Regions from separate parts of the Cellulosimicrobium sp. NPDC057862 genome, predicted to be linked through region 2. Evidence: riboswitches for the same ligand, from Rfam matches in the RefSeq annotation. Region 2 holds a riboswitch; the other holds the start of a gene.
What was found. Region 2 has a riboswitch for S-adenosylmethionine ahead of ACFVN3_RS04665 (ABC transporter substrate-binding protein). Riboswitches for the same ligand answer to the same signal wherever they lie in the genome.
Positions count from the first base shown of each region.

Region 1: another riboswitch for S-adenosylmethionine. It lies ahead of ACFVN3_RS02090 (methylenetetrahydrofolate reductase); the one in region 2 lies ahead of ACFVN3_RS04665 (ABC transporter substrate-binding protein).

Region 1 is NZ_JBHVMH010000001.1:496,198-500,193, reverse strand. Features, by position in the region: gene metE (5-methyltetrahydropteroyltriglutamate--homocysteine S-methyltransferase) at 1-865, opposite strand, end outside; gene ACFVN3_RS02090 (methylenetetrahydrofolate reductase) at 898-1,962, opposite strand; SAM riboswitch class I at 2,057-2,159, opposite strand; gene ACFVN3_RS02085 (hypothetical protein) at 2,297-2,560, shown strand; gene ACFVN3_RS02080 (cation acetate symporter) at 2,630-3,996, opposite strand, start outside.
Region 2 is NZ_JBHVMH010000002.1:446,286-450,281, forward strand. Features, by position in the region: gene ACFVN3_RS04660 (ABC transporter permease) at 1-148, opposite strand, end outside; gene ACFVN3_RS04665 (ABC transporter substrate-binding protein) at 223-1,851, opposite strand; SAM riboswitch class IV at 1,955-2,068, opposite strand; gene ACFVN3_RS04670 (LLM class flavin-dependent oxidoreductase) at 2,228-3,325, opposite strand; gene ACFVN3_RS04675 (LLM class flavin-dependent oxidoreductase) at 3,534-3,996, opposite strand, start outside.

The DNA of each region.
Region 1 (3,996 bases), on a different contig from region 2:
CGACGAGGATCGCGGGCCGCTGGCCCTGTGCCGAACCCGGGGTTGCGGCCGGGTTCGGCACCGAGTCCGGCGAAGACCCCGGGTTCGGCACGGATCGGAGATCCGTCGCGAGCGCGCGGTATGCCCTTTCGACCGCTTCGGTGAGCTCCTCGGCGTTCGCAGGGTCGGTGACGAGGATCGGCTCGTCGAGCTGCACCCACGGCGCGCCGGCCGCAGCGAGCGCGCGGAGCAGGTCGGCGTAGGCGGCGACGACGTCGTCGAGCCGGTCGAGCGGCGAGTAGCCCGCGGGGGCGTCGTCAGCCGCCTTGGAGAGCGCGAGGAACGTCACCGGCCCGACGACGACGGGCCGCGTCACGACGCCGGCCTCCTTCGCCTCGACGAACTCGCGCACGACGCGGTCGTCGACGAACCGGATCGGGGTGTCCGGGCCGATCTCGGGGACGAGGTAGTGATAGTTCGTGTCGAACCACTTGGTCATCTCGAGCGGGGCGTCGTCACCGTGACCGCGCGCCACGGTGAAGTAGCCCGCGAGGTCGAGGCGGCCCGCGTCGTCGGTGAGCGACGCGAACCGCGCCGGGACGGCCCCGAGGGAGGCGGCGACGTCGAGCACCTGGTCGTAGAAGGAGAACGAGCCGGGGACCGAGGCATCGTCGGCGCCGAGGCCGAGGTCCACGAGCCGACGCACGGTCGTGAGGCGCAGCTCGCGGGCCGTGGCCTCGAGCTCCTCGGCCGACGTCTTGCCGGCCCAGAACGCCTCGACGGCCTTCTTGAGCTCGCGGCGGCGCCCGATGCGCGGGTAGCCGAGCACGGTGCCGGCGGGGAAACCGACGTGATTCTGGGTAGGGGAGGGTACGGAAGTGGCCATGATCGAAACCTCTTGCTGGTCCGGAGGACCGGTCAGACGGGCGTGCCGTGCGTGGCGGCGCTCGTCGTGGGCAGGGAGGTGCCGGTGACCCACGGCCCGCTGGCCAGGTCCGGGACGAGCGGGGCGGCGGCAGCGCTGGCGCTGCCCCCGGTCCCGCGCGACCCGCCGCCGAGGTGGACACCCTCGAGCAGGTCAAGAGCGGCGCGGTGCTTGTTGAACGTGTACACGTGCAGACCGGGCGTGCCCGCGTCGAGGACGCGCTGCGCGAGGTCCACGGTGTACGCGATCCCGTAGGCGTGCTGCGCCTCCGGGTCGGGCAGGGCGTCGAGCGCGTCCAGCAGGTGCTGGGGCGCGCGCACGCCCGTGAGCTCCTCGACGCGGCGGAGCCGCGCGGGCTCCGTCGTGGGCAGCAGCCCCGCGAGGATGGGGATCGTCACGCCGGCCGCGCGGGCCTCGGCGACGAAGTCGGTGTACGACGACGCGTCGTAGAAGAGCTGCGTGATCGCGAAGCTCGCGCCGGCCTGCTGCTTCTGCCACAGGCGGCGCACCTCCTGGCTCCGCGTGGTGCCGGCGGCGGGGTTGCCGTCGCAGAACGTCGCGACGGCGATCGTCAGCGGGCGCGCGGCGCCACGCAGGGCGGCCGCCGGGTCGGACGCGCAGCGCGACGCCTCGACCTCGCGGAGCAGCGCGACGAGCTCGGTCGACGACCGCACGCCGTCGGGCGCGGGCTGCCAGTCCGGCTGGTCGCGCGGCGGGTCGCCCCGCAGCGCGAGGAAGCTCCGCACGCCCTCGTCGAGGAAGTCGTTGATGACCTCCTCGACGTCCTCGCGCGACGCACCGACGCACGTGAGGTGCGCGATCGGCAGCACGGGCGTGCCCTGGAGCAGACGACCGACGACCTGGCGCGCGGTCGCGCGGTCGGTGCCCGCCGCCCCGTACGTGACGGACACGAAGTCGGGGTGCGTCGCGACGAGGCGGCGCGCCGTCTCCCAGAACTTGGGCGCCGCGTCCGGGCGGCGCGGGGGCATGAGCTCGAACGAGACCGTCGGCCGTGCCGCCCCGCCGTGGGCCTGCCCGACGGCGTCGGCGACGCTCACGACGTCGCTCCGACCGCGGTGCGTGCGTGCGCGACCGCCGTCGGGCACGGGCTGCCCGGACGGTGCGCGAAGGATGCCTCTGAGACCATTAGTCGCTCCATCGACCCTGGCGTTAGCACCTTTGTCCTCGGGAGGCTTCCGTCGGCGGGTTGCTGCGGTGTCGTCGAGCCAGGACTCTCGACCGCTCTGGATGGTTGCCACGATCCTACGGCCCATCCGGCATGCGGTCGAGGGTGACCGCCAGATGAGATGTCCGGACGCACGGCTGATCTCGCCTGCCGCCCCCTAGGGTGAGTCGCGACTCTCTGACCGACGCCGAGCACAGGAGCCCGCCGTGTACGCCACCCCGACCCGCCCCATGACCCAGGACGAGCTCGACCGGATCTGCCGGGTGTGGGCCGACTGCGGCAGCGACGACCCCACCGACCGGTGGCTCGAGCTGTGGGACGGCGGCGACGCCGACGACCACCCGGAGCAGCGCGACGCGATCGTCGCCATCGCGCGGGAGGTCGGGCTGGAGGCCGCGGTCGAGGACGGCGTGCTCCGCGTGCAGAAGACGCAGCAGCTCCACGACGAGATCGGCGCGCGCTGGATCTGACCAGGTCAGGGCTCCTGCGCTACAGGTCTCACGCTTTCTACGCTACAGATTGCAGGCTTCACACCGTCGTCAACGGCGCCGGAGCTCCGGCACGTGCAGGCGCCGCAGGAACCGGTCGGTGCGCAGCGGCGGGCCGTGCCGGTCGAGCAGCGACACGACGACGACCGTCGCCGTCGCGAGCGGGATGGTCCAGGCCGCGGGCTGGGCGAGCAGGGCGCGCACGACGCCGGCGACGCCCTCCGCCGTCGTGCCCGACGTGCCGGCCCCGTACCCCGCGGCGACGAGCGCGGACGAGGCGAGCAGCGCCGTCGCGCACAGGACGGACCCCACGACCATCCCCGCCACGGCGCCGCGCGCGGTGAGGCCGCGCCACCACACGCCGAGCAGGATCACCGGCGACAGCGCGGAGGCGGCGAACACGAACACCGTCCCGACGCTCGTCACGAGGCCCTGCGGGATGGTGACGAGCGCGAACGCGAGCGGGATGAGCGTGCACGCGACCGCCGACCACCGGAACGACCGCACGGTCCCGCCGAACAGGTCCTGGCTCACGACGCCCGCGAGCGCCACGACCAGCCCCGACGACGTGCCGAGGAACGCCGCGAACGCGCCGGCGACGACGAGGGCCGCGAGCAGCTCGCCGCCGAGCCCGGGCACGAGGCGGGTCGGGAGCGTGAGGACGACGGTGTCGGCGACGCCGGGCGCCGCGAGGTCGGGCGCGACGACCCGGGCGACGAGCCCGAGCGTGCTGGACACCATGTAGAACACGCTGATCATCACGAGCACGACGACGGTCGTGCGGCGGGCCGAGCCGCCGTCGGGCGAGGTGTAGAAGCGCACGAGGACGTGCGGCAGGCCGGTCGTGCCGAGCAGCAGCGCGAGCAGGAGCGACACGGTCGCGTACGCGTCGAGGCCGCCGGGTCCGGCGTCGTGCGGGAAGACCGCCGCAGGGTCGAAGGTGACGGTGGCGCCACCCGGCTCGAACGCGCCGCCCAGCGCCATGAGCACGAACACGAGAGGTAGCGCGAGCGCCGTGAGCTTGACCCAGAACTGGAACGCCTGGACGAACGTGATGGAGCGCATGCCGCCTGCCGCGACGACCGCGCTCACGACGACCGCGATCCCCACCGACCCGACCCACGGCGGGACGGGCGCGATGCTCGTGATCACGAGCGCCGCGCCGTGGAGCTGCGGCACCACGTAGAGCCACCCGATGACGAGCACGAGGACGCTCGTGACGCGGCGCGCGACGACGGAGTCGAGGCGGGCGTGGACGAAGTCGGGGATCGTGTACGCGCCGCTGCGGCGCAGCGGGCCGGCGACGAACAGCAGGACGAGCAGGTAGCCCGCCGCGTACCCGACGGGGAACCAGAACGCCTCGGCGCCGGAGAGCAGCACGAGCCCCGAGAGGCCGAGGAACGTGCCCGCGGACAGGT
Region 2 (3,996 bases):
GGTCCACCTGGTCCGCCTCGCCGCCGCCGCTCGCCATGAGCGCGGCCGGGTCGCTGGGCAGCAGGTAGAGGACGAAGAACGAGATCGTGAACGCCGCCCAGAGCACGAACAGCCCCTGCCCGGCGCGACGCAGGACGTACCGGCCCATGGGTCGGTCCTCCTTCCGTGGGGAGACGGTCCGTCTGCCCGACGCCGTGGCGTCGGGCAGGCGGACCCGTCGGGTCAGCCCTGGGTGACCCAGGCGTCGTAGAAGTCGAGGCGCGACGACGCCTCGAACGTCAGGCCGTGGACCGTGTCGGCCGCCGCGATGGTCGTCGACAGCTCGTAGACCGGGATCGCGTGGCCCTTCTGGACCAGGAGGCGCGACGCCTCCGTGACGAGCTCCTGCCGCTCGGCCGCGTCGGTCGCCGCGGCGGACGCGTCGAGCAGGTCGTCGACCTCCTCGGCGTCGCGCTGGTTGATGTTGCGCGCGTTGGCCGAGAAGATCGTCCGCAGCACGTCCGGGTCGGAGCGCGTGAGGTTGTAGTAGTCGAAGTCGAAGTCGCCGCTCTCCTTGATCGCCTGCGACTCCGCGACGGTCACGTGCTGGAGCTGGAGGTCGACGCCGATCTGCGCGAGCTGCTGCTGGACGAGCTCGAGCGGCTCCGGCACCTGCCAGAACGTCACGGTCGTGGAGAGCTTCTGGCCGTCCTTCTCGCGGACGCCGTCGGCGCCCTCGACCCAGCCCGCGTCGTCGAGGATCTTCTTGGCGCCCTCGGGGTCGTAGGCGAGCTCGTCCGCGATGCTCTCGTAGAGCGGCGTCGAGTGGGACAGGACGCTCGTGGCCGGCTCGTCCTGCGCGCTGAGCACGGTGTCCGCGATCTGCTCGCGGTCGATGCCCTTGAGGATCGCGGTCCGCACGGCCTCGTCGCCCGCGAGCGGGCTCGACTCGTTGGGGAACAGGTTGAAGACGACGCCCGGGTTGGCGCGGTACTCGAGCCAGAACCCGTTGCCGTCGAACTGCGGGAGGTCGACGGTCGAGATCGCGGCGGTCGCGTCGATCTGCCCGGACTGCAGGCTGCCGCTGCGCACGCTCGCCTCGGGGATGACCTTGAACGTCACCGTGTCGAGGTAGGCCTCGCCCTGGTGGTCGTTCGCCTCCGAGCCCCACGCGTAGCCCGCGACCTTCTCGAGCACGATCTCCTGGTCCTGCGTGTACGACTTCACGGAGAACGGACCGGAGCCGACGAACTTCCCGGCGCAGCGGTCCTCGACGCTCAGGTCGGCCGACGACGGGGCGAGGAGGCCCAGCGAGAAGGTGGAGGTGGCCTGGAGGAACTGGGCGCTCGGCGCCGAGAAGTCGACCGTGAGGGTCTGCGGGTCCGTGACCGTCGTGCCCTCGTAGCCGACGAGGTACTGGGACCCGAGCGACGCCGTCGCGCCGAGGGCGACGATCGCGTCGAAGTTGGTCTTGACCGACTCCGCGTCGATCGGCGTGCCGTCGGCGTACGTCGCGTCGTCGCGCAGGTGGAACGTGTAGCTCGACGCGTCGTCGTTCACCTCCCAGCTCTCCGCGAGCCACGGCACGATCTCGCCCGACTCGGGGTCCTGCGCCGTGAGCGACGCGACGGTCTGGCGCGCCGCGGCGATGGCGTCGTTGTTGCCGACCTGCTGCGGGTCGATGCAGTGCGAGTCGACCGTGATCGCGAAGGTCAGGTCGCCGCCCGCCACGGGCTCGCCCGTCGGGCTCGGCGACCCGCCGCCGTCGGACGCGCCGGAGCCGCCGCCCGCGCACGCGCTGAGCAGGAGGCCCGTCGCGGCGGCCGCCGCGGCGACGGTCAGGGACCGGCGTCGGTGAGGTGTGGGGATCATGTCGTGCTGCTCTCCTCGTGTGCCGGCTGAGGACCGGCGGTCGTCCGGCGCCGGTGGTCGTCCGCGCCGGGCCGAGGGCCGGCGCGGCGGGGAACCCACCGGGGTGCCGTGCTTACCGCGCAGCGGGAGCCACGCGGTCAGGTCGTTCCCGGAGCACCCCGTCACGTCGAAGGGTTGCTGGTCAGCGAGCCGGGCCTGGGTGCTGACGCTCGTCACCTGGGAGCAGGAAAGACAATCCCGACCGGTTGAGTCAAGTTTCGAGACGACCGTCCCGCCAGGCGGACGGATGTTTCGTCTCCCCGCTGTGGGCATGAGAGGGGCCCGGTCTCGCCGCGGCGAACCGGGCCCCTCTCATGCCCACGACCGGTGGGGCGGGTCAGGCGGCGGTGAAGCCCGCCGCGCGACGGGCGTCGGCCGGGCTCCACAGGTCGGTCTTCACCTCGGCCTGCACCACCGGGACCACCTCCTCGGCGAACCGGCGCAGCACGTCCTCCTGCTGCGTCGCGGGGATGAGGTGGTTGACGGACACCGACTGGAGGTCGTGCCCGTAGGAGGCGTGGTAGTCGAGGATCTTCTCCGCCACGCGCTCCGGCGAGCCCACCAGCGCCGGGCCGCGCTCGACGGCGTCCTCGACCGTCCGGAAGCTCGGCGCCTTCCCGACGGCGTCCGGCCCGTAGCCGCGGCGTGCGGCCGCGGCGACCTGACCCTCGTAGATCGGGCGGTACTGCTCGACCGCCTCCTCCGTCGTGTCCGCGAGGAACAGCCCGCCCGAGCCCGACCCCACGAACCCGTACGCCGGGTCGTGCCCGTTGGCCGCGTACCGCTCGCGGTAGTGGTCGATGAGCACCTGATAGTTCTCGCGCGGCTGGAGCGCGTTGGCGCTGACGATCGGGTCCCCGTACCGCGCCGCGAGCTCCACCGCGAACTGCGACGTCGCCGACCCGTGCCAGACGCGGAACGGCCCTGCGAACGGCCGCGGCAACGTCGTCGCGTGCTCCAGCGCGTGCCGGTGCCGGCCGCTCCAGCTCACGTCCTCCTCCGACAGCAGCAGCCGCAGCAGCTCGTAGTTCTCCTGCAGGTACTCGTACTGCTTGTCGATGTCGAGCCCCAGCAGCGGGTACTGGAGCACCTCGTTGCCCTTGCCGATGACGATCTCCAGCCGTCCGCGGCTGAGCTGGTCCACCGTCGCGAGGTCCTCGGCGACCCGGATCGGGTCGAGCAGCGACAGGACGGTGACGCCCGTGCTCAGCAGGATGCGCGACGTCCGCGCCGCGACCGCCCCGAGGATCACCGTCGGTGCCGACGACAGCACCTCGCCCGCGTGCCGCTCCCCCACCGCGAACGAGTCGAACCCGAGCTCCTCCGCCAGCACCGCCGTCTCCACGACCCGGTTCAACCGGTCCGCCGGCGCGACCGCCTCCCCCGTCACGGGGTGGGGCGGGTTGAACACGATGTCGAGTACCTGGAACCGCACGATCCTGCTCCTTGCTGTCGCTGTTGCTGTCGTTCGGGTCGGGTCGAGGTCGAGGTCCGCTCACGCGGTCGGCTCCCCCGGTCCCGTGAGTGCATGAAATGCGTCGTCCTCACGCCTTGCGGACGACACATTTCCTGCACTCAACGGTGGCCCGGACCGGGTGCGGTCCTGGTGCGCGTGCTGGGGCGCCGATCCAGGACCTCGGGCGTCAGGCCGCGGCGGCCTCGGCGGTCGCGGCGTCGCGCTTCGCGACCTCCTCGCGGACGATCGGGATGACGTAGCGGCCGAAGTCGATCGCGTCGTCGAGCAGGTCGTAGCCGCGGGCGGAGATGACGCGGACGCCGAGGTCGTAGTACGCGAGGAGCGCCTCCGCGACCTGCTCGGGCGTGCCGACGAGCGCGTTGGAGTTGCCGGCGCCGCCGGTGGCCTTGGCGGTCGCGGTCCACAGGGCGGTGTCGAAGCGCTCGCCCTGGGCGGCGATCTCGAGGAGTCGCTGCGAGCCCGCGTTCTCGGGCTTGTCGATCGGGTGCCGACGGCTGAGCTGCCCGCCGGCCGCGGCCTTGCGGGCCTCGATCCGGTCGAGGATGCGGTGCGCCTTCTCCCACGCGAGCTCCTCGGTCGGCGCGACGATCGGCCGGAACGCGGCGTGGATGCGGGGCGGCGTCGCGCGG